DNA from 4 places in the Klebsiella sp. PK18 genome. Region 2 is predicted to be linked to each of the others. Evidence: predicted binding sites of a transcription regulator. Region 2 holds the regulator's gene; each other region holds the start of a gene.

Region 1 (5,564 bases), 2.7 Mb from region 2:
CTTCGCATTCGCAGACCAGGCTACGGTGCTGGCGGCTGTCGCCAAGCCAGGCAGGAGTGCGATCGCCGTGACGGTAGACGGCCGAGCCGCGCAGCGGGGTGGGGAGGGAGATAATTTTTTGCAGGGTACTTTCCGTTGGCTCCTGTGAACCGGGCAGCGGGGTCTCGGCCGTGCTACAGGGGGTGGTGTTTCCCAGCTTACGACAGACGGCGTCGGTGGCCCACTCGGCCATCAGGCGATAGGTCATCAGCTTGCCGCCGGTGATAGTAATGAAGCCTTCCATACCGTCACGCTGGGCATGGTCGAGCAGGACGATGCCGCGGCTGACGCTGCGCCCGCTGGGGTCGTTATCGCTGGCCACCAGCGGGCGGACGCCGGAGTAGGCGCGGAGGATCCGGGTGCGGCCCATGATCGGCGCCAGCTTTTCGCCTTCGCGCAGCAGGGTATCGACTTCCGCCGTCGTTACCCGGTTGTCGTCAATGTCGTCATAAGGAATATGCATTGAGGTGGTGCCGATCAGCGAGATGGTATCCCCGGGCACCAGAATATCGGCGTCGGCCGGCTTACGGCAGCGGTTGATCACCAGGTTGTTAATCCGGTGGTCAAGGATCAACAGCGATCCCTTCGCCGGGAACATGGTGATGCGCAGGTCGGCATATTCCGCAATGCGCTGCCCCCAGATCCCGGCGGCGTTAACCACCACCCCGGCGTACAGCGTGCGGGCCTGGTGAAGTTGGCGGTCGTATACCTGGACGCCACAGACGCGATCGCCCTGGCGTAGCAGGCTTGTTACTTCGCAGCCGGTAAGGATCTGCGCGCCGTGTTCGCGGGCGTCGAGCATATTGGCCGCGGTGAGGCGAAACGGGTCGATGGTGCCGTCCGGGACCTGCACTGCGCCCAGCAGCGTCGGGTTGACGGCGGGCTCCCGGCGCAGCGCTTCCTGCGGGGAGAGCGGGGTAGCTTCAATGCCGGCCTGCTGGCAGGCGGTGATAAAAGTCTGCTGATACGCCAGGTCATCTTCAGGCAGGGTAATAAACAGACCGCCGGACGGTTCGATACAGTGGCGGGCGATGCGGCGCAGGATGCGGTTCTCACTGATGCATTCGCGAGCGGATTCGTTGTCGGTCACCGCATAGCGGGCGCCGCTGTGCAGCAGTCCATGATTACGGCCGGTGGCCCCGGTGGCGATATCATGGCGCTCAATGAGCAGCGTTCGTAATCCGCGCCGGGCGCAGTCGCGGGCGATACCGGCGCCGGTTGCTCCGCCGCCGATGATAATGACCTCGCTATCAAGACGTCCCGTCATCTTCAGCTCCTCTGCTTTCGTTTAACGCCATTTAGCCACAATTCATAAGGTTATTGTTTGATTTCGAGCATATTCGCGCGTTATTTGAGCGTGTTATGTGATTTCGTGCTCACATTAGAACGTTTTGTCATATTTCTGTAACAAATTGTGCGATGTTTCACAGTATCAACTCTACGTATTGCCTACCATCGCGACCATATTTGAAGTTGGTGATTAATCTGGGATTTTGTCGTGACGTCAGTAGAAAACAGCAAGGGCCACGGAGGCTGATATGTTAAGTATTTTTAAACCCGCCGCGCATAAAGCGCGTTTGCCAGCAGCGGAGATCGACCCGCTGTATCGTCGATTACGCTGGCAGATTTTCATTGGCATCTTTTTTGGTTATGCCGCTTACTATCTGGTTCGTAAGAACTTTGCCCTGGCGATGCCTTATCTGATTGAGCAGGGCTTCTCCCGTGGCGACCTCGGTTTCGCCCTTTCCGGCATCTCCATCGCCTACGGATTTTCGAAATTCATCATGGGCTCGGTCTCTGACCGCTCGAATCCGCGCATTTTCCTGCCGGCCGGCTTGATCCTCGCCGCACTGGTGATGTTGGTGATGGGCTTTGTACCGTGGGCGACTTCCAGCATCATGATCATGTTCGTATTGCTGTTTCTTTGCGGATGGTTCCAGGGGATGGGCTGGCCGCCGTGCGGCCGGACCATGGTGCACTGGTGGTCGCAGAAAGAGCGCGGTGGGATTGTCTCGGTGTGGAACTGCGCGCATAACGTCGGCGGCGGTATTCCGCCGCTGCTGTTCCTGCTGGGGATGGCGTGGTTTAACGACTGGCACGCGGCGCTGTATATGCCGGCTTTCGGCGCGATCCTGCTGGCGATTTTTGCCTTCGCGATGATGCGCGATACCCCGCAGTCCTGCGGTCTGCCGCCGATCGAAGAGTATAAAAACGACTATCCGGATGACTATAGCGAAAAACACGAAGAAGAGCTGACGGCGAAGCAGATCTTTATGCAGTACATTCTGCCGAACAAGCTGCTGTGGTACATCGCTATCGCTAACGTCTTCGTTTATCTGCTGCGCTACGGCATTCTCGACTGGTCGCCGACCTACCTGAAAGAGGTCAAACACTTCGCGCTGGATAAATCCTCCTGGGCCTACTTCCTGTACGAGTACGCGGGGATCCCTGGCACGCTGCTGTGCGGCTGGATGTCGGACAAAGTGTTTAAAGGCAACCGCGGCGCGACCGGCGTGTTCTTTATGACCCTGGTGACCATCGCCACTGTCGTTTACTGGCTGAACCCGCCGGGTAATCCGGGCGTGGATATGGCCTGTATGATCATCATTGGCTTCCTGATTTACGGCCCGGTGATGCTGATCGGTCTGCATGCGCTGGAACTGGCGCCGAAAAAAGCCGCCGGTACCGCTGCGGGCTTCACCGGTCTGTTTGGCTATCTCGGCGGTTCCGTAGCCGCGAGCGCCATCGTCGGCTACACCGTCGATTTCTTCGGCTGGGACGGCGGCTTCATGGTGATGATCGGCGGCAGCGTGCTGGCGGTTATCCTGCTGGTTATCGTGATGCTTGGCGAGCGTCGTCATCATCAACAACTGAAACAAGCCTAAGGAGCGACGATGAACATGAAACTCACCGCGCTAATGAGCGGCATGATTTTGGCCAGTTCGGCGCTGTGCTTCAGCGCTGTCGCAGCGGAGAAAATGGTCATCGCCCACCGCGGCGCCAGCGGGTATCTGCCGGAACATACCCTGCCGGCGAAAGCGATGGCTTACGCTCAGGGGGCGGATTACCTTGAGCAAGATCTGGTGATGACCAAAGACGACCGGCTGGTGGTGTTGCACGACCACTATCTCGATCGGGTGACTGACGTTGCGCAGCGTTTCCCGCAGCGGGCGCGTCAAGACGGTCGTTTTTACGCTATTGACTTTACCCTGGCCGAGATTAAGTCGTTGAAGTTTACCGAAGGTTTTGAGCCGAAAAATGGTAAGAACGTGCAAACCTATCCCGGGCGTTTCCCGATGGGCAAATCCGATTTCCGCATTCATACCTTTGAAGAAGAGATTGAGTTTGTCCAGGGGCTGAACCATTCGACGGGTAAAAATATCGGTATCTACCCGGAAATCAAAGCGCCGTGGTTCCACCATCAGGAAGGCAAAGATATTGCCGCCAGCACGCTGAAAGTGCTGAAGGAATATGGCTATACCAGCAAGCAGGATAAGGTTTATCTGCAGTGCTTTGACGCTAATGAGCTCAAACGTATCAAAAATGAGCTGGAACCGAAGATGGGCATGGATCTCAATCTGGTGCAGCTCATCTCCTATACCGACTGGAATGAAACCCAGCAGAAACAGGCAGATGGCAAATGGGTGAACTACAGCTACGACTGGATGTTCCAGCCGGGTGCGATGGCGCAGATTGCGCAGTACGCCGACGGTATTGGCCCGGATTACCATATGCTGGTGGCGGAAGGCTCGAAGCCGGGCGCGGTGAAGCTGACGGCGATGGTAAAAGAGGCGCATGCCAGCCATCTGCAGGTGCATCCGTACACCGTGCGTGCGGATCAGCTGCCGGAGTACGCGACTAACGTTAATCAGCTCTATGACCTGCTGTATCACCAGGCGGGCGTCGACGGCTTGTTTACCGATTTCCCGGATAAAGCGGTGCAGTTTCTGAACGCTAAACGCTAAAAAGCCGGGTGGCGGCTACGCCTTACCCGGGCTACGGTCTGTGCGGCCTGCCTTTAATTTATTCACCATGCTGGCTGAAACTGCCGGTGTTGGTGGCCTCAAAATCGCTGAGACGTTCCCGGCAGGCCGGGGCAGCCCGCATGGATGCGGGCTGAGGGCCGTGATTTGCAGGGACGCTGCCTCGGCCCGACCCGAAGCCTGCAGGGATAAGTCGAAGGCACCACGAAGTGGCGATTTTGGCGGCCAGAGCCCGGGAGTACAGAGGGCGGCGGCGACTGGCCGCCCTCTGTGCGCTCCCTGCGCCACGGAAAACATATTGCATAAAAATTAACCGGGAGCGCAATATCCTCTGAAGCGACACGCGATAAACGTTTTTCTCAAGCGAAAAAGTTGCAAACCGATAACAGTATCTACGAACTGCGGTTTTGTAGGTCAGGTAAGCGTAGCGCCACCTGACAAGACTACATCTCGATCTCGATATCGCCTTTCGCCCGGCAGCAGCAGGGCAAAATTTCCCCCGGCTGGATAAAGGCCAGCGGCTCGGTCAGCCAGTCAACCTGGCCGGAAACCAGACGCGTGCGGCAGGAACCGCAATAGCCTTCGCGGCACTGATATTCCACATCGATATTATGCGACTCCAGCGCCGCCAGCAGGGAAGGGTGTTCATCCTGACACTCAAGGCGAGTGTCAGAGATTTTCAGGAAAATCCGCTTCATTACAGCTGGAAGTTGCTCAGGTCGTCGGCATCGACTTCAGAATCGATCTGGCCGACGAGATACGAGCTGACTTCCACTTCCTGCGGCGCCACCTGGACGTTATCGGAGACCAGCCAGGTGTTGATCCATGGGATTGGGTTGGAGCGGGTCTGGAATGGCAGATCGAGGCCGACCGCCTGCATGCGGATATTGGTGATGTACTCGACGTACTGGCAGAGAATATCTTTGTTCAGGCCGATCATTGAGCCGTCGCGGAACAGATAGTCCGCCCACTCTTTCTCCTGCTGCGCCGCCAGCACGAACAGGTCATAGCACTCCTGCTTGCACTCTTCGGCGATTTCCGCCATCTCCGGATCGTCGCTGCCGGAGCGCAGCAGGTTCAGCATATGCTGGGTGCCGGTCAGGTGCAGCGCTTCATCGCGAGCGATCAGGCGGATAATTTTGGCGTTACCTTCCATCAGCTTGCGCTCGGCGAAAGCGAAGGAGCAGGCGAAGCTAACGTAGAAGCGGATCGCTTCCAGGGCGTTAACGCTCATCAGACACAAATAGAGTTTCTTTTTCAGCTCGCGCAGATTCACGGTCACGGTTTTACCGTTGACGGTGTGGGTGCCTTCACCCAGAAGATGCCAGTAGCTGGTCATTTCGATCAGCGAATCGTAATAGTGAGAGATGCCTTCCGCACGTTTCTGGATCTGCTCGTTGGTCACGATATCGTCGAACACGGTCGCCGGATCGTTGACGATGTTGCGGATGATATGGGTGTAGGAGCGTGAGTGGATGGTCTCGGAGAAGGCCCAGGTTTCCACCCAGGTTTCCAGCTCCGGGATGGAGATCAGCGGCAGCA
Region 2 (5,564 bases):
GCCGGGTGCTTAGCCCGCGCTTAAGCTTGTTACTACTTTCCATCGTGGTTTTTCAATGCCGTTTAACACAAAAAATAAAAAACCACGGAACCCGAAGTCCCGTGGTTAAACGCTTTTCCTTAACGCCTGTTAATGGGCGCTGGAAGTCACCTGACGTCCGGCTGCGCGATCCCAGATCACCGCGAGGAACACCATCACGGCGGTGGGCATCAGCCAGGCCAGGCCCTGCTCCGCCAGCGGCAGACGCGCGGTCCAGGCCGGCAGAATCGCGGCAAACGCCGATGACTTAATCCCGTCAATGATACCAAACATCAGACTGATAAACATGGCCGGCGCGATAACGCGGGACGAATTATGCCACCAACTGCGGGTAAAGCTTAATACAACCAGTGCGATACACGGCGGATAGATAGCGGTCAGCACCGGAATTGACACCTGAATCAGGTGGCTCAGGCCCAGATTGGAGACCGCCATCGAGAACAGGCCAAGGATAAAGACCAGCGTGCGATAGGAGAACGGCAGATACTGGGCAAAGAACTCGGCGCAGGCGCAGGTCAGGCCCACCGCCGTCACCAGGCAAGCGATGAAAATCAGCGCCGCCAGCAGGAAGCTGCCCGCCCCGCCGAAGGTGTGCTGCACGTAGGAGTGCAGAATGGCCGCGCCGTTGGCGGACTGGTCCACGAGAGTGGCGCTGTCAGAACCCAGACGGAACAACGCCAGGTACAGCAGCGTCAGGCCAACGCCTGCCATCAGGCCAGCCCAGACGGTGTAGCGGGTCAACAGACGCGCTTCGCTGACGCCGCGGGAGCGTGCCGCATTGACAATCACGATCCCGAACACCATCGCGCCGAGGGTATCCATGGTCAGGTAGCCGTTGACGAAGCCATTGGAGAATGGCGCCGTACGATACGCTTCCAGCGCGTCGCTGATCGGGCCCGCTGGCCAGATGATGGCCGCGACCGCCAGCACAATCAGGGCGATAATTTTCAGCGGCGCAAGGAAGTTGCCCACGGTGTCCAGCAGTTTGCCCGGATAGAGGGAGACCAGAATCACCAGCGCGAAATAGATAACGCTGTAGATCAGCAGCGGCAGCGGGCCGTCGCCGGTCAGCGGCGCAATACCGACCTCAAAGGAGACGGTCGCGGTGCGCGGGGTCGCGAACAGCGGTCCCACCGCGAGATAACACACCACCGCCAGCAGGATACCCGCCACTTTACCAATCGGGGTGCTCAGGCTTTCAACGCCGCCGCCGACTTTCGCCAGCGCCACCACCGTCAGCACCGGCAGACCCACCGCAGTGATCAGGAAGCCGATCGCCGCAGTCCAGACGTGCTCGCCCGCCTGTAAGCCAACCATCGGAGGGAAAATTATGTTGCCTGCGCCAACAAACAACGCGAAGGTCATAAAGCCCAACGCTATGATGTCGCGAGATTTTAACTGATGGGTCATAAATTCATTACTGCCTGTGGATGTGGTGTTGTAAAAAATGGAAAAATACCGCGCTCCCCTCTCAGGGACGATACAGCGGCCATTGCCGGTAAACTCAGCGAGATATGCTCCCGAAGCGGCGTGGGAAAGAATTGTTTTTGGTATTACCACGCAAAAGCAGTCTGTCATCGACTGCGCAGGCGCAATTTAAACGCTTATAACGTTTTAAAGCAAGGCACGATCGCAAAAGCAGATGATTATGCTGGTTATCAGTTTCACACCAGAATCATTTACCATATTGATGGAAAACCCGTGGCTTATCATGCGAACAAAAAAGCAGCACGCGTTCATTAAATAGGCGAGGAAAAAAGGGATGCCAACGAAAATGACCAGCCGGGGCTGGTCATTGGCAAGATAAGCTGACAGCACGCCGATCAGGCGTCGTTTCTGGCAATTAATCGTTCCGGGAGCAGGAAGCTAAAACGGGTTCCCTTGCCCACCGTGCTGTCGATCTCCAGCCGGCTGTCATGATGGTTGACCGCGTGTTTGACGATCGCCAGTCCCAGGCCGCTGCCCCCCGTTTGCCGGGAGCGAGCTTTATCCACCCGATAAAAACGCTCGGTCAAACGGGGAATATGCTCTGGCGCAATGCCTGGCCCATTATCCTCGACGCTGAACAGCGCCCCCTGCGGGGTCCGCTGCCAGCTGACGCGAATTTCGGTCCCCGGCGGGGTGTGGTTCACCGCGTTATAGACCAGATTGGAAATGGCGCTGCGCAGTTGCTCCTCATTACCCAGCACCTTGAGCTGCTCGTCAACGGTGAAGATCAGCGTCTGTTTCTCCTGGCTGAGAGTTTGCGCCTCGCGCTCCACCACCCGCAGCATCATCGGCACGTCGATGCGGTCATTCATCGCCAGCGCCGGCGCGGCTTCAATGCGCGACAGCGTCAGCAACTGCTTCACCAGCCCTTCCATACGCTGAGTTTGCTCTCGCATGGTGTGCAGGGCTTTTTCCCGCGTCGCCCCCTCCAGTACCTGCTCCTGCATCATCTCCAGATAGCCCTGCAGCACCGTCAGCGGGGTGCGCAGTTCATGGCTGACGTTGGCGAAAAAGTTCCGCCGCACCCCTTCCAGCTGATGCATCTGCGTCACGTCGCGCGCCACCATCAGCCACTGCTTATCGGTGTAAGGCATCACGCGAATTTCCAGATGGCGAGCGTTATTCAGCACCAGGTTGAGTGGCTTAGAAAAATCACGCTGTTTCAGATAGTTGGCGAACTCGGGATAACGCAGGAGGTTGAGAATATTTTGGCCACTGTCGTCCGGCCAGCGCAGGTTTAAAATCTGCTGCGCCAGGCCATTACACCAGAAAATGGCCCCCTCTTCCGTGGTCAGTACAACCGCATCCGGCAGCGATTCCGCCCCGCTGCGAAAGCGTTTAATCAGGCTTCCCAGCTCGCGTCGACGCTTTTTATTACGCATCTGCATCTGATGCAGACCATACAGCAGCGGCTCCCAGCTGCCGCGTCCAGGCGGAGGAGTCATGCTCCGATCCACCCACAACCACCACGACAGGCGCATCAAATTCCAGAAATGCCAGATCAGCAAACCGGTCACTGCCGCCAGTAAAAACCACGGCAGATGACCCACAAACGCCCCCAGAATCAGGGCCGGAATACACGCTAAAAAGAGCTCCAGCGCCAGCCTTTTCCATGACAGCCGTTCCAGCACGGGTCACACTCCTGTCAAAATTCAGAAACGGGCGGAGAAACGATACCCCGTGCCGCGAACCGTTTGCACCATGCGATCATGGCCACTGTTTTCCAGCGCTTTGCGCAGGCGGCGAATATGGACGTCCACCGTGCGGTCTTCCACATAGACGTTGGTTCCCCAGACGTGGTTCAGCAGCTGCTCGCGGCTGTACACTCGCTCAGGATGGGTCATAAAGAAGTGCAATAATTTAAATTCCGTCGGCCCCATGTCCAGCGGACTGTCGCCGGTCATCACCCGATGCGACGAAGGGTCGAGGCTCAGACCCTGCATTTCGATCACCTCTTCCACCGCCATCGGCGAAATACGGCGCATCACCGCTTTGATTCGCGCCACCAGCTCTTTCGGTGAGAAAGGCTTGGTAATGTAGTCGTCCGCGCCGGTCTCCAGGCCGCGAACACGATCCTCTTCTTCTCCACGCGCGGTCAGCATCACAACCGGGATATCCCGCGTCATCGCCTCGCGCTTGAGCAACTTAATAAACTGCAGCCCCGAACCACCCGGCAGCATCCAGTCAAGGAGAATCAAATCAGGCCAGGGTTCATTGAGTTGATTCACCGCGCTGTCATAATCTTCCGCCTCGACGGGCTGAAAGCCATTTTGCTCCAGAACAAAGCAGACCATTTCGCGGATTGGAGCTTCATCTTCAACGACCAGAATTCTTCTCGCCATTATTTACCCTGTGTTTTTTAGCCATCAGTATAGAAGTGCGGCGTCATTATGCGTCACTTTTGTGACAGATTTATGAAAAAAATGACGGTCTGATGATCGGGTAATTTGAAGCATGACGCGGACTTACCCCGCGCCGACAAATGATATACTGCCGCCCATGCTTTTTTCGCTAGGGAAGATTTATGCGCCTCCTTCACACCTCCGACTGGCATTTGGGCCAGAATTTTTACAGCAAAAGCCGCGCGGCAGAACACGACGCTTTTCTTACCTGGCTGCTGGCCCGCGCGCAGGAGCATGAAGTCGACGCCATTATCGTGGCTGGCGATATTTTTGATACCGGCTCGCCGCCGAGCTATGCCCGCGAGCTGTATAACCGTTTTGTCGTCCAGTTGCAGCAGACCGGCTGTCGCCTGGTGGTGCTGGCGGGCAATCACGATTCAGTGGCGATGCTCAATGAGTCCCGCGATATTCTCGCCTTTTTGCACACCACCGTGGTGGCGAACGCCGGCTACGCGCCCATTGAACTGCCGTTGCGCGACGGCACCCCTGGCGCCATCTTTTGCCCGGTGCCGTTTTTACGCCCCCGCGAGCTGGTTACCAGTCAGGCCGGCCACTCCGGTCGGGAAAAACAGCAACAGCTACTGCACGCCATCAGCGACTATTATCAGGAGCAGTATCAGCAGGCCTGCGCGCTGCGCGGCGATCGGCCGCTGCCCATCATTGCCAGCGGCCACCTGACCACCGTCGGCGCCAGCAAAAGCGATGCCGTCCGCGACATTTACATCGGCACGCTGGATGCCTTTCCGGCGCAACACTTCCCGCCTGCCGACTACATTGCGCTGGGCCATATTCATCGGGCGCAGGTGGTCGGTGGCTGCGAGCACATCCGCTACAGCGGCTCGCCGCTGCCGCTGAGCTTCGATGAAACCGGCAAAGCCAAATCGGTGCACCTGGTGAGTTTTAACGACGGGCGCCTCAGCGCCGTGGAAACCCTGGAGGTGCCCGTGACCCAGCCGCTGGCAGTGATCAAAGGCGATCTGGCCGCCATCACCGCCCAGCTGGAGCAGTGGCGCGGCGTCGAGCAGGACCCGCCGGTGTGGCTGGATATCGAAATCACCACCGAGGACTACCTGCACGATATTCAGCGTCATATTCAGGCGCTGACGGAGGATCTGCCGGTGGAAGTGTTGCTGGTACGCCGCGGCCGCGAGCAGCGCGAGAAAATATTGCTCAACGCCCAGCGGGAGACCCTCAGCGAACTGAAGGTGGAAGAGGTGTTCGAGCGCCGGCTGGCGCTGACCGAGATTGACGATGACAAGCGCGCCCGGCTGCACGAGCTGTTCACCCATACGCTGCATACGCTCACCGCGGAGGACGAAAACGCATGAAAATCCTCAGTCTGCGTCTGAAAAACCTCAACTCCCTGAAGGGTGAATGGAAGATAGACTTTACCGCCGAGCCGTTCGTCAGCAACGGCCTGTTCGCCATTACCGGCGCCACCGGCGCCGGCAAAACCACCCTGCTCGATGCCATTTGCCTGGCGCTTTATCACGAGACGCCGCGCCTGAATAAAGTTTCCCAGTCGCAAAATGACCTGATGACCCGCGATACCGCCGAATGTCTGGCGGAGGTCGAGTTTGAAGTCAAAGGCACCGCCTACCGCGCTTTCTGGAGCCAGAACCGGGCACGCAACCA
Region 3 (5,564 bases), 2.5 Mb from region 2:
AGACCGTGCGGTGAAGATGTCGGTGAAAACCGTTGGTAAAGAAAGAGTCGGCGTGCTGGATATTCCGGGCTTTTACGTTGGTCTCACCGATGATGTGAAGGTGCAACTGCAGAAGCTGGAAAAACAGAACGTCAGCAGCATCGTCATTGATCTGCGCAGCAACGGCGGCGGGGCGCTGACCGAGGCGGTATCGCTCTCGGGTCTGTTTATTCCGTCCGGCCCGGTAGTGCAGGTTCGTGATAACAATGGCAAGGTCCGCGAAGACAGCGACAACGATGGCGTGGTCTATTACAAAGGGCCGCTGGTGGTGCTGGTTGACCGCTTTAGCGCCTCGGCGTCTGAAATCTTCGCCGCGGCGATGCAGGATTATGGCCGCGCGCTGATCGTTGGCGAGCCGACCTTCGGTAAAGGGACGGTACAGCAGTATCGCTCGTTGAATCGTATCTACGATCAGATGCTGCGTCCGGACTGGCCGGCGTTAGGTTCCGTCCAGTACACCATCCAGAAGTTCTACCGTATTAACGGCGGCAGTACGCAGCGTAAAGGCGTGACGCCGGATATCATGATGCCAACCGGTAATGAAGATCGTGAGACCGGCGAGCAGTATGAAGACAACGCGCTGCCGTGGGATAGCATCAACGCAGCCACCTACGTGAAGTCCGGGGATCTGACCCCGTTTGGACCGGAACTGCTCAAGCGCCATGATGAGCGTATCGCGCAGGATCCAGAGTTCCAGTACATCATGAAGGATATTGCCCGTTATAACGCGATGAAGGACAAGCGTAACATCGTCTCTCTGAACTACGCCCAGCGTGAGAAAGAGAACGAAGAGGATGATGCGATTCGTCTGGCGCGGATTAACGATCGCCTGAAACGCGAAGGCAAACCGCTGCTGAAAAAACTGGATGACCTGCCGAAGGATTACCAGGAGCCGGATCCGTATCTTGATGAAACGGTCCATATCGCGGTAGACCTGGCGCATCTTGAAAAAGCGCGCCCGGCGGTGGAACCGCCAGCCAGTAAATAAATAACAAACGGGCACCTCAGAGGGTGCCCGTTTTATTTTGTGCTTTTGTCATCACCTTTCAGCTCAACTAACAAAATGTCAACCTGTCCGGCCGCTGTCAGCAAGATGCTACAAAATGTAAAGTTGTGTTTTTATCGTGACTTAGCGGGGGTTGATGGTTGAAAATTGCAGCCTGACCCATACGATGTGGGTAATCGCTTAGTGCGTTTTGTTAAATTGAGGTAAAAAGAAAATTATGATGCGAATCGCGCTTTTCCTGCTGACGAACCTGGCAGTAATGGTCGTGTTCGGGCTGGTGTTAAGCCTCACGGGGATCCAATCCAGCAGCATGACCGGTCTGTTGATTATGGCCCTGCTGTTCGGCTTCGGTGGTTCTATCGTTTCGCTGATGATGTCGAAATGGATGGCCCTGAAGTCTGTGGGTGGGGAAGTGATCGAGCAGCCGCGCAACGAAACGGAACGCTGGCTGATGCACACCGTCGCCCAACAGGCGCAGCAGGCGGGCATTGCCATGCCGCAGGTGGCTATCTATCACGCGCCTGATATTAACGCTTTTGCTACCGGCGCGCGTCGCGACGCCTCGCTGGTCGCCGTCAGCACCGGGCTGCTACAAAACATGAGCCGTGATGAAGCGGAAGCGGTCATTGCCCATGAAATCAGCCACATCGCTAATGGCGATATGGTGACCATGACGCTGATTCAGGGGGTGGTGAACACCTTCGTTATCTTTATCTCGCGCGTGATTGCCCAGATTGCGGCCGGTTTCCTCGGCGGCAACCGGGAAGATGAAGGGGAGAGCAGCAATGGTAACCCGCTGATCTACTTCGCTGTCGCCACGGTGCTGGAGCTGGTGTTCGGTATTCTGGCCAGCATTATTACCATGTGGTTCTCTCGTCATCGCGAGTTCCACGCTGACGCCGGCTCGGCGCGACTGGTGGGCCGCGAGAAGATGATTGCTGCCCTGCAGCGTCTGAAAACCAGCTATGAGCCACAGGAAGCCAGCAGCATGATGGCGTTCTGCATCAATGGTAAAGCGAAATCCATGAGCGAGCTGTTTATGACTCACCCGCCGCTGGATAAACGTATTGAAGCCCTGCGTAGCGGTGAGTATCTGAAGTAATCCGTCGGTTCGACGCTAAAAATAAAAAATCCGCAGCCCGAAAGCTGCGGATTTTTTTTGCCGCCGTTTATCAGGCCGCGCGCGGCTGGGTGACGCGCAGACCGCTAATCAGTGCGGCAACGGTCGCCAGAATGCCGGCCAGCAGCAGGGCGGTATGGGTGCCGCTGTTGCCGAGCAGGTTGAACAGCAGGGCGACCAGCGCCGCGCCAGTGCTCTGACCGAGCAGGCGAGCGGTACCCAGCATCCCGCTGGCGCCACCGCTACGATGGCTCGGAGCCGAGGCGACAATAGTGTGGTTATTCGGCGACTGAAACAGCCCGAAACCGGCGCCGCACAGCGCCATACGCCAGATAATATCCAGATCGGAAGGCGACGCGGGCAGCAGCGCCAGGCCGAACAGGCCGCAGGCCATAACCAGCAGCCCAATGGCCCCCAGCAGTCCCGCATGGCATTTCTCAATCAAATAACCGGCCAGCGGCGCCATCACCATGGTCGCCAGCGGCCACGGCGTCAGCAGCAGGCCGGTCTCCACTTCGCTGCGCCCCATCATCGTCTGCAGGAAGAAGGGCAAGGAGACCATCGCCAGCATCTGCGCACAGAAGGAGCAGATGGAGGTGCAGATAGAGAGTGAGAAGAGCGGGATGCGCAGCAGGTCGACCGGCAGCAGGGGGACGGGCATGCTGAGCTGGCGGCGAACGAAGAAAAAGCCCACCACCAGCATGGCGGCCACTTCCGCCAGCACCAGCTGAACAGACTGTCCCTGGGCGAACCCGCTGAGCGCAGTGATCAGCAGCCCGAAGGTGAGGGCGTTCATGATGGCGCTCGGCAGATCGAAGCGGATAATTTTGCTGCGCGCGCTGTTGGGTGGCAGAAAGCGCATGGCCAGAACAAAAGCGACGATCCCGAGGGGAACATTAATTAAAAACAGCCATTGCCATGAGGCGAGGGAGAGGATCGCCGCGGCGATCGTCGGGCCTGCCGCCGAAGAGACGGCGACGACAAAGGAGTTGATGCCCATGCCGCGGCCGAGAAAGCGCTGCGGATAAATCAGGCGGATCAACGCGGTGTTCACGCTCATCAGCGCGGCGCCGCCCAGCCCCTGGGCGACGCGGGCGAAGGTCAGCATGTCGAGACTGCGCGACAGGGCGCAGGCCAGCGAGGTAAAGATAAACACCATCAGGCCTATCTTATAGATGCGGCGATAGCCGACCATATCGCCGAGGAAAGAGAGCGGTAGCAGGGCGATGACAATGGCGATTTGGTAGGCGTTAACGATCCAGATTGACGCCGCCGGCGAGGCGTTAAGATCGCTGGCGATGGTCGGGAGCGCGACGTTGGCGATAGCCCCGTCGAGCACGGCCATGGTCAGCCCCAGCACGATGGTCAGAATGGCGCCATAGCGTTGCGGCAGCGGCACGCCATCGGAAGAATTTTTATCCATGGTCAATATAAGTCTTAAATGAAACGGTTTTTTGAATGATGAGTTTAGCATTGATTATTCCGCAGTATGTCGCAGATTTGTAACGAAGTGGCAGAAGAATGATTGCGGCGCAGAGGCGGCGAATTTATAATAAAAACCGGTTCTAAATTTTATAAAACAGTTACGGCGAGGTGATAAATGGCAGGTGCAGATTTGGATAAACAGCCAGATTCTGTCTCTTCGGTATTGAAGGTTTTTGGCATCTTACAGGCGCTGGGTGAAGAGCGTGAAATTGGCATTACCGAACTGTCCCAGCGCGTCATGATGTCGAAAAGCACCGTTTATCGCTTTTTACAGACCATGAAATCACTGGGCTATGTGGCGCAGGAAGGCGAGTCAGAGAAATACTCCCTCACGCTCAAGCTGTTCGAGCTGGGCGCTCGTGCGCTGCAGAACGTCGACCTGGTACGCAGCGCCGATATTCAGATGCGCGAACTCTCCCGGCTGACGAAAGAGACTATTCACCTCGGGGCGCTGGATGAAGACAGCATCGTCTACATCCACAAGATTGACTCGATGTACAATCTGCGGATGTACTCGCGTATCGGCCGTCGCAATCCGCTGTACAGTACCGCGATTGGTAAGGTACTGCTGGCGTGGCGCGATCGCAGCGAAGTGGAGCAGATCCTCGAGGGCGTGGAGTATAAACGCAGCACCGAGCGGACCATCACCAGCACGGAAGCGCTGCTGAAGGTGCTGGATGGCGTACGCGAGCAGGGATATGGCGAAGATAACGAAGAGCAGGAAGAGGGACTACGCTGCATCGGGGTACCGGTGTTCGATCGTTTCGGCGTGGTTATCGCCGGACTGAGCATCTCTTTCCCGACGCTACGTTTCTCAGAAGAACGTTTGCATGAATATGTGGCGATGCTGCATCAGGCGGCGCGCAAGATTTCTGAGCAAATGGGATACAACGACTACCCGTTCTGACGCGGTAGCTGAAACATCCGGCGAGCGCGGTGCTATTGTCGCGCTCGCCGGAGTGATTTTAACCGTTATCAACCACGGTTGCGCTTTTGCGCAGAATGGGACAGTTACTGACGCCGATCACACCGCTATTGGAATGCACATAAAGTGCGGTACTGACCCCGCGGGCGGTGAGATACTGACACTTAAGACCCAGACCACCGACGTTTTCTTCACTGTGGAATAATACGCCATAGCCGCTTAATAATACGCCAATCCATAAGATAGCCACGACGACAATAGTACGAATGATTAATCGCATTGATGCCTCATTATTTGTATGATCCTTGCCGTGATTTTGACACGAACACGTTTTGAAACAAGTCGATGATTCCTAAACTTGCCGTTCGTATTACAGTTAGCCGCGGTTTAAGAAGGCCGTGTTATCCTGGTGAGATAAAGTACTAATGCGGAGAGTGGAGTGAAAAAATTACGGTGGGTTTTACTGATAGTCATCATAGCAGGCTGCCTGTTGCTGTGGACTCAGATGCTTAACGTAATGTGCGACCAGGATGTTCAGTTTTTCAGCGGCATTTGCACTATCAATAAATTCATCCCGTGGTAAGACATTTTTCTGACGACTGATTTCCTTCTGCGGTGTGGGTGGTAGAATGAACGCCTTCTCTTTGAGGTGGTGAAATGAGTGAGTTACTAAATCCTGGGATCTTAAATCTGGCTTCGCTGGCTGTATCCGTCGCGTTGCTGCTTGTCGGTCTGTTGTTATGGTTCTTCGTCAACCGCGCCAGTTCGCGGGCGAACGAGCAGATAGAACTGCTGCAAGCGCTGCTGGATCAGCAAAAGCGGCAGAATGCGCTGTTACGTCGCCTTTGCGAAGCTAATGCGCCGGAAAAAGAGGACGTGGCCGAGTCGACCGTCGCAGGCAAGGCGAAAGGAGAGGATGAGTTTATCCGCCTGGTGGCAGAGCGCTAAGTACCTCCACAGGTGTGCATCATAAGATGCGCACCTGCATG
Region 4 (5,564 bases), 1.2 Mb from region 2:
ACGATAGGCACCTGCAGCAGCGCCAGCGCGATAACGCCCGCCCAGCCCGAGAAGTGCTGCATCTGCGCCACCACGATGGTGTAGACAAACAGGCCGACCACGATAGACGGCGCGGAAAGCAGAATATCGTTGATAAAACGGATGATTTCCGCCAGCACCGATTTGCGGCCATACTCCGCCAGATAAATTCCGGCAAGGATACCCAGCGGCGTACCAAAGACGGTTGCCCACAGGATCAGCAGGCCGCTGCCGGCGAGGGCGTTAGCCAGGCCACCGCCCGCCGTATTCGGCGGCGGCGTCATTTCGGTGAAGAGCGCCAGACTCATGCCATCGAAACCGCGGGTTATCGTCGCCATCAGGATCCAGATAAGCCAGAACAAACCAAACGCCATGGTCGCCATCGACAGCGCCAGAGCGATACGGTTCTTCATACGACGTTTGGCCTGCATCTTGCGACGGGACTCCGCCAGCTCGGTAGAGGTTTGCAATTCAATGGTCGCCATTAGCGTGCCCCCTCATTCTTCGCGAGGCGCATAATCATGAACTTAGACGCGGCAAGAACGATAAAGGTGATAACGAACAGGATCAGGCCCAGCTCCATCAGCGCCGCCACGTGCAGGCCGGTTTCCGCTTCGGCGAACTCATTAGCCAGCGCGGAGGTAATACTATTCCCTGGCATATACAACGAGATGCTGTCGAGCTGGTAGGTGTTGCCGATGATAAAAGTAACCGCCATGGTTTCACCCAGCGCGCGGCCCAGACCGAGCATCACCCCGCCGATCACCCCATTCTTGGTGAACGGTAAGACAATGCGCCAGATCACCTCCCAGGTGGTACAGCCGATGCCATAGGCCGACTCTTTCATCATCACCGGCGTCTGTTCGAAAACATCACGCATGACCGCGGCGATGTAAGGGATGATCATGATGGCCAGAATGACGCCAGCGGCGAGAATACCGATACCAAACGCCGGGCCGGCAAACAGCGCGCCGACGAACGGGATGGTCGACAGGACGTTACCGACCGGCTCCTGGAAGTAAGTCGCAAACAGCGGGGCGAAAATAAACAGGCCCCACATGCCGTACACGATACTCGGGATTGCCGCCAGCAGCTCAATCGCAATGCCCAGCGGACGCTTGAGCCAGGCGGGGGACAGTTCGGTCAGAAACAGCGCGATGCCAAAGCTCACTGGGACGGCGATCAGCAGCGCGATAAAGGAGGTCACCAGGGTTCCGTAAATCGGTACCAGCGCGCCGAAGATTTCGTTGGGCGCATCCCACTCTTTGGTCCACAAAAAAGCAAAGCCAAACTTTTGAATGCTCGGCCAGGAAGAGATGATCAGGGAAACGATGATGCCGCCCAGCATCAATAGCACAATCAGCGCAGCCAGTTTTACCAGCGCACTGAAAATCATGTCACCCTTTTTCCCCGGAGGGGTAAATGCAGGCTTGGTTGCAGCCATAGATTACTCTTTACGTATTAAAACTTGTTCGAATAAATGCCCGGTGGCGTTCGCTCCCGGGCCTACAGTCTGAACCGTAGGGCGGGCAGCGCCTGAACGCCCCCGCCATCTTCGTCAAAAATCTACTGTTAGTACAGCGCTTTACCGCTGCTGTCTTTGACGTTGGTTTTCCATGCCGCGCGAACCTGCTCTACCACGCTTTCCGGCAGCGTCGCGTAATCCAGCGCATTCGCTTCTTTCCCGCCGTTTTTATACGCCCAGTCGAAGAACTTCAGCACTTCAGCGGTCTGTTCCGGCTTGTTGGTCGCCTTATGCACCAGGATGAAGGTGGTTGAGGTGATCGGCCATGCATTTTCGCCTTTCTGGTTGGTCAGGTCCTGAGCGAAAGACTTGCTCCAGTCAACGCCTTTTGCGGCGTTAGCGAAGTTGTCTTCAGTCGGGCTAACCGGCTTGCCGTCGGCAGAGACCAGCTTGGTATACGCGAGGTTGTTTTGCTTGGCGTAAGCGTATTCAACGTAACCAATCGAGCCCGGCAGACGCTGAACAAAGGCGGCGATACCGTCGTTGCCTTTACCGCCCAGGCCGGTTGGCCAGTTAACGGTAGAGCCGGCGCCGATTTTCGATTTCCACTCTTCATTCACTTTGGACAGGTAGCTGGTGAAGACGAAGGAGGTACCGGAACCATCGGCGCGGCGGACCACGGCGATGTTCTGCGACGGCAGCTTCAGGCCCGGGTTGAGTTTAGCGATCGCTGCGTCATCCCATTTTTTAATTTTACCCAGGTAGATATCACCGAGGGTTTTGCCATCCAGCACCAGTTCGCCGGATTTCACGCCAGGCAGGTTAACCGCCAGTACCACGCCGCCAATCACGGTCGGGAACTGGAACAGACCTTCCTGGGTCAGTTTGTCATCAGCCAGCGGAGCATCAGAAGCACCGAAATCAACGGTGTTGGCAATAATCTGCTTAACGCCACCAGAGGAACCAATACCCTGGTAGTTCACTTTATTGCCGGTTTCTTTCTGATAGGTGTCAGCCCATTTGGCATACACCGGCGCAGGGAAAGTTGCGCCTGCGCCAGTCAGGCTTGCTGCTGCGAAGGCAGAGAAAGCGCTCATTGATAAGGTCGCGGCGACAACTGTTGCGACGGTGGTACGCATAACGTTCATAATGTCTCCTGCTGGGATTCGTAAATCATTGTTTCGAGGCTATGGTGAGCAAAATAGGTCAAAGAGGTGACAGTAAAATGTACGAATTATGACAGTTTTATGACAGGCCGAAAGAAGGGATTTTACAGCAAATAATAAATATATAACTCAGATAGTTATCTGTAATCATGACCGTGCAATGACAGAATAGTTTTCTTTTTATGACAGCGAAATCGGACCGCAAAACGTTCGTTTGTCACCTACCGCCAGCCAAAATATTTCGCGCAAGTTCGGTAATAAACAGCAGGTGAAAATAAAAAGGGCCGCCGCCGGCAGCCCTTTGCAAGTAATGATGGTTTTACTCAACCGTTACCGATTTCGCCAGGTTACGCGGCTGGTCAACGTCAGTGCCTTTGATCAGCGCGACGTGATAAGCCAACAGCTGCAGCGGTACCGTATAGAAGATAGGGGCGATCGTCTCTTCGACATGCGGCATCTCGATGATGTGCATGTTGTCGCTACCGTTGAAGCCGGCTTCACCGTCGGCGAAGACATACAGCTCACCGCCGCGGGCACGAACCTCTTCGATGTTGGATTTCAGTTTTTCCAGCAACTCGTTGTTCGGCGCCACCACAATCACCGGCATTTCCGCATCAATCAGCGCCAGCGGGCCGTGCTTAAGCTCGCCCGCCGCATAGGCTTCCGCGTGAATGTAGGAGATCTCTTTCAGCTTCAGCGCCCCTTCCATGGCGATCGGGTACTGATCGCCGCGGCCAAGGAACAGCGCATGGTGCTTATCAGAGAAACGCTCCGCCAGCTGCTCAATACGCTTGTCCTGGGAGAGCATCTGCTCAATACGGTTCGGCAGGGCCTGAAGGCCGTGCACGATATCATGCTCGATAGACGCATCCTGACCTTTCAGTCGCGCCAGCTTCGCCACCAGCATCAACAGCACGGTTAGCTGAGTGGTAAAGGCTTTGGTCGAGGCCACGCCGATTTCCGTTCCGGCTTTGGTCATCAGCGCCAGATCGGACTCACGCACCAGTGACGAGCCCGGTACGTTGCAGATAGCCAGCGAGCCGAGATAGCCCAGCTCTTTCGACAGACGCAGCGCCGCCAGGGTATCGGCGGTTTCACCCGACTGGGAGAGGGTGATCATCAGGCTATTGCGACGCACCGCGGACTTGCGATAGCGGAATTCCGAGGCGATTTCTACATCGCACGGGACGCCAGCTAATGCTTCGAACCAGTAACGGGAGACCATCCCGGAGTTATAGGAAGTCCCGCAGGCAACAATCTGAATATGTTCAACCTGAGCCAGCATTTCATTGGCGTTCGGCCCCAGCTCGCTGAGATCCACTTCGCCATGGCTGATGCGCCCGGTCAGGGTGTTTTTAATCGCGTTCGGCTGCTCGAAAATCTCTTTCTGCATATAGTGGCGGTAGATACCTTTATCGCCAGCGTCATACTGCAGATTGGATTCGATCTCCTGGCGTTTCACTTCCGCGCCAGATTTATCGAAAATCACCACCGAGCGGCGAGTGACTTCGGCAATATCGCCCTCTTCGAGGAAGATAAAGCGGCGGGTCACTGGCAGCAATGCCAGCTGGTCGGAAGCGATAAAGTTTTCGCCCATTCCCAGGCCAATCACCAGTGGGCTACCGGAGCGGGCCGCCAGCAGGGTTCCCGGGTCACGGGTATCCATGATCACCGTACCGTAGGCGCCGCGCAGCTGCGGAATAGCGCGCAGCACGGCTTCACGCAAGGTACCGCCTTGTTCCAGCTCCCAGTGCACCAGATGGGCGATAACTTCGGTATCGGTCTCGGTGACGAAGACATAACCACGAGACTGCAGCAGGGCACGCAGCGGCTCATGGTTCTCAATGATCCCGTTATGGACCACCACAATGTGTTCAGAAACATGCGGATGCGCATTGCTCTCGGACGGTTCGCCGTGCGTCGCCCAGCGAGTATGGGCGATCCCGGTACCACCATGTAACGGCTGCTCTTCTACCGCCTGAGCCAGCATCTGAACTTTACCCAGGCGACGCACGCGGGTCATATGACCTTCGCTGTCGACCACCGCCAGACCGGCAGAGTCATACCCACGGTATTCCAGACGACGTAAACCTTCGAGAAGGATTTCAGCAATATCACGCTGCGCGACTGCGCCAACAATTCCACACATAGTTAAATTTCCTGATAATGGCGATATGCCATGCGTTGTCGCTGACCTGTATTTGCCCGTTTTCCGGGCGCCCCGAGCCTTGTAGAGAGTGGGGTTATTGTTATGGTACTGCCTGCGGACGGGGGTCTATATTGACCCTCTCATCCTGGTTCGCCGGGCATATTTCCCCGGCGATAATCCAAATTATTTCTTCTTCACCGGACGCTGCCAGCCCTGTTTGTGGACCTGCGGTACGCGGCTCAACACCAGTTCGTTATCGGCGATATTGCGCGTGACGGTGGTCCCGGCGGCGATAGTGACGCCGTTGCCTACCGTGACGGGCGCCACCAGCTGGGTATCCGAGCCGACAAAGACATCATCGCCAATAATCGTTTTATGCTTGTTCGCACCATCGTAGTTGCAGGTGATGGTGCCCGCGCCGATATTGACGTTATCACCGATCTCCGCATCGCCCAGATAGGTCAGATGACCCGCCTTGGAGCCTTTCCCGAGACGCGCTTTTTTCATTTCCACGAAGTTGCCAACGTGGGCGCCTTCCAGCAGTTCGGCGCCTGGACGCAGACGGGCAAATGGGCCGATGGTGCAGGCAGCCTGCAGCTGGGCATCTTCCACCACGCTATAGGGGCTAATTTCGCAGTCATCGCCGATGGTGCTGTTTTTGATCACGCAGCCGGCGCCGATTTTCACACGATCGCCCAGCACCACATTGCCTTCCAGAATAACGTTAGTATCGATCTCCACATCGCGCCCGTGCTGCAGCGTACCG

What was found. Region 2 encodes PhoB, which activates phosphate uptake and scavenging genes when phosphate is short. Its sites were predicted from a motif close to CTGTCATAAAACTGNCNNAT; they were not measured.
Region 1: glpT (glycerol-3-phosphate transporter) is a predicted target of PhoB. The motif match lies at 1,431-1,450, and genes of this name have one in related genera.
Region 3: kdgR (DNA-binding transcriptional regulator KdgR) is a predicted target of PhoB. The motif match lies at 3,655-3,674, and genes of this name have one in related genera.
Region 4: pstS (phosphate ABC transporter substrate-binding protein PstS) is a predicted target of PhoB. The motif match lies at 2,718-2,737, and genes of this name have one in related genera.

Annotation. Positions count from the first base shown of each region.
Region 1 is NZ_CM173493.1:1,523,542-1,529,105, forward strand. Features, by position in the region: gene glpA (anaerobic glycerol-3-phosphate dehydrogenase subunit A) at 1-1,306, opposite strand, end outside; gene glpT (glycerol-3-phosphate transporter) at 1,578-2,924, shown strand; gene glpQ (glycerophosphodiester phosphodiesterase) at 2,934-4,004, shown strand; gene yfaE (class I ribonucleotide reductase maintenance protein YfaE) at 4,466-4,720, opposite strand; gene nrdB (class Ia ribonucleoside-diphosphate reductase subunit beta) at 4,720-5,564, opposite strand, start outside.
Region 2 is NZ_CM173493.1:4,433,568-4,439,131, forward strand. Features, by position in the region: gene proY (proline-specific permease ProY) at 1-43, opposite strand, end outside; gene brnQ (branched-chain amino acid transporter carrier protein BrnQ) at 130-1,449, opposite strand; gene AC3EMD_RS21895 (hypothetical protein) at 1,441-1,782, shown strand; gene phoR (phosphate regulon sensor histidine kinase PhoR) at 1,863-3,158, opposite strand; gene phoB (phosphate response regulator transcription factor PhoB) at 3,180-3,869, opposite strand; gene sbcD (exonuclease subunit SbcD) at 4,052-5,257, shown strand; gene sbcC (exonuclease subunit SbcC) at 5,254-5,564, shown strand, end outside.
Region 3 is NZ_CM173493.1:1,924,939-1,930,502, forward strand. Features, by position in the region: gene prc (carboxy terminal-processing peptidase) at 1-1,027, shown strand, start outside; gene htpX (protease HtpX) at 1,263-2,147, shown strand; gene AC3EMD_RS09375 (MFS transporter) at 2,218-3,588, opposite strand; gene kdgR (DNA-binding transcriptional regulator KdgR) at 3,766-4,557, shown strand; gene AC3EMD_RS09385 (YobH family protein) at 4,616-4,855, opposite strand; gene mgrB (PhoP/PhoQ regulatory lipoprotein MgrB) at 5,015-5,158, shown strand; gene AC3EMD_RS09395 (YebO family protein) at 5,233-5,523, shown strand.
Region 4 is NZ_CM173493.1:5,591,651-5,597,214, reverse strand. Features, by position in the region: gene pstA (phosphate ABC transporter permease PstA) at 1-503, opposite strand, end outside; gene pstC (phosphate ABC transporter permease PstC) at 503-1,462, opposite strand; gene pstS (phosphate ABC transporter substrate-binding protein PstS) at 1,591-2,631, opposite strand; gene glmS (glutamine--fructose-6-phosphate transaminase (isomerizing)) at 2,969-4,798, opposite strand; gene glmU (bifunctional UDP-N-acetylglucosamine diphosphorylase/glucosamine-1-phosphate N-acetyltransferase GlmU) at 4,982-5,564, opposite strand, start outside.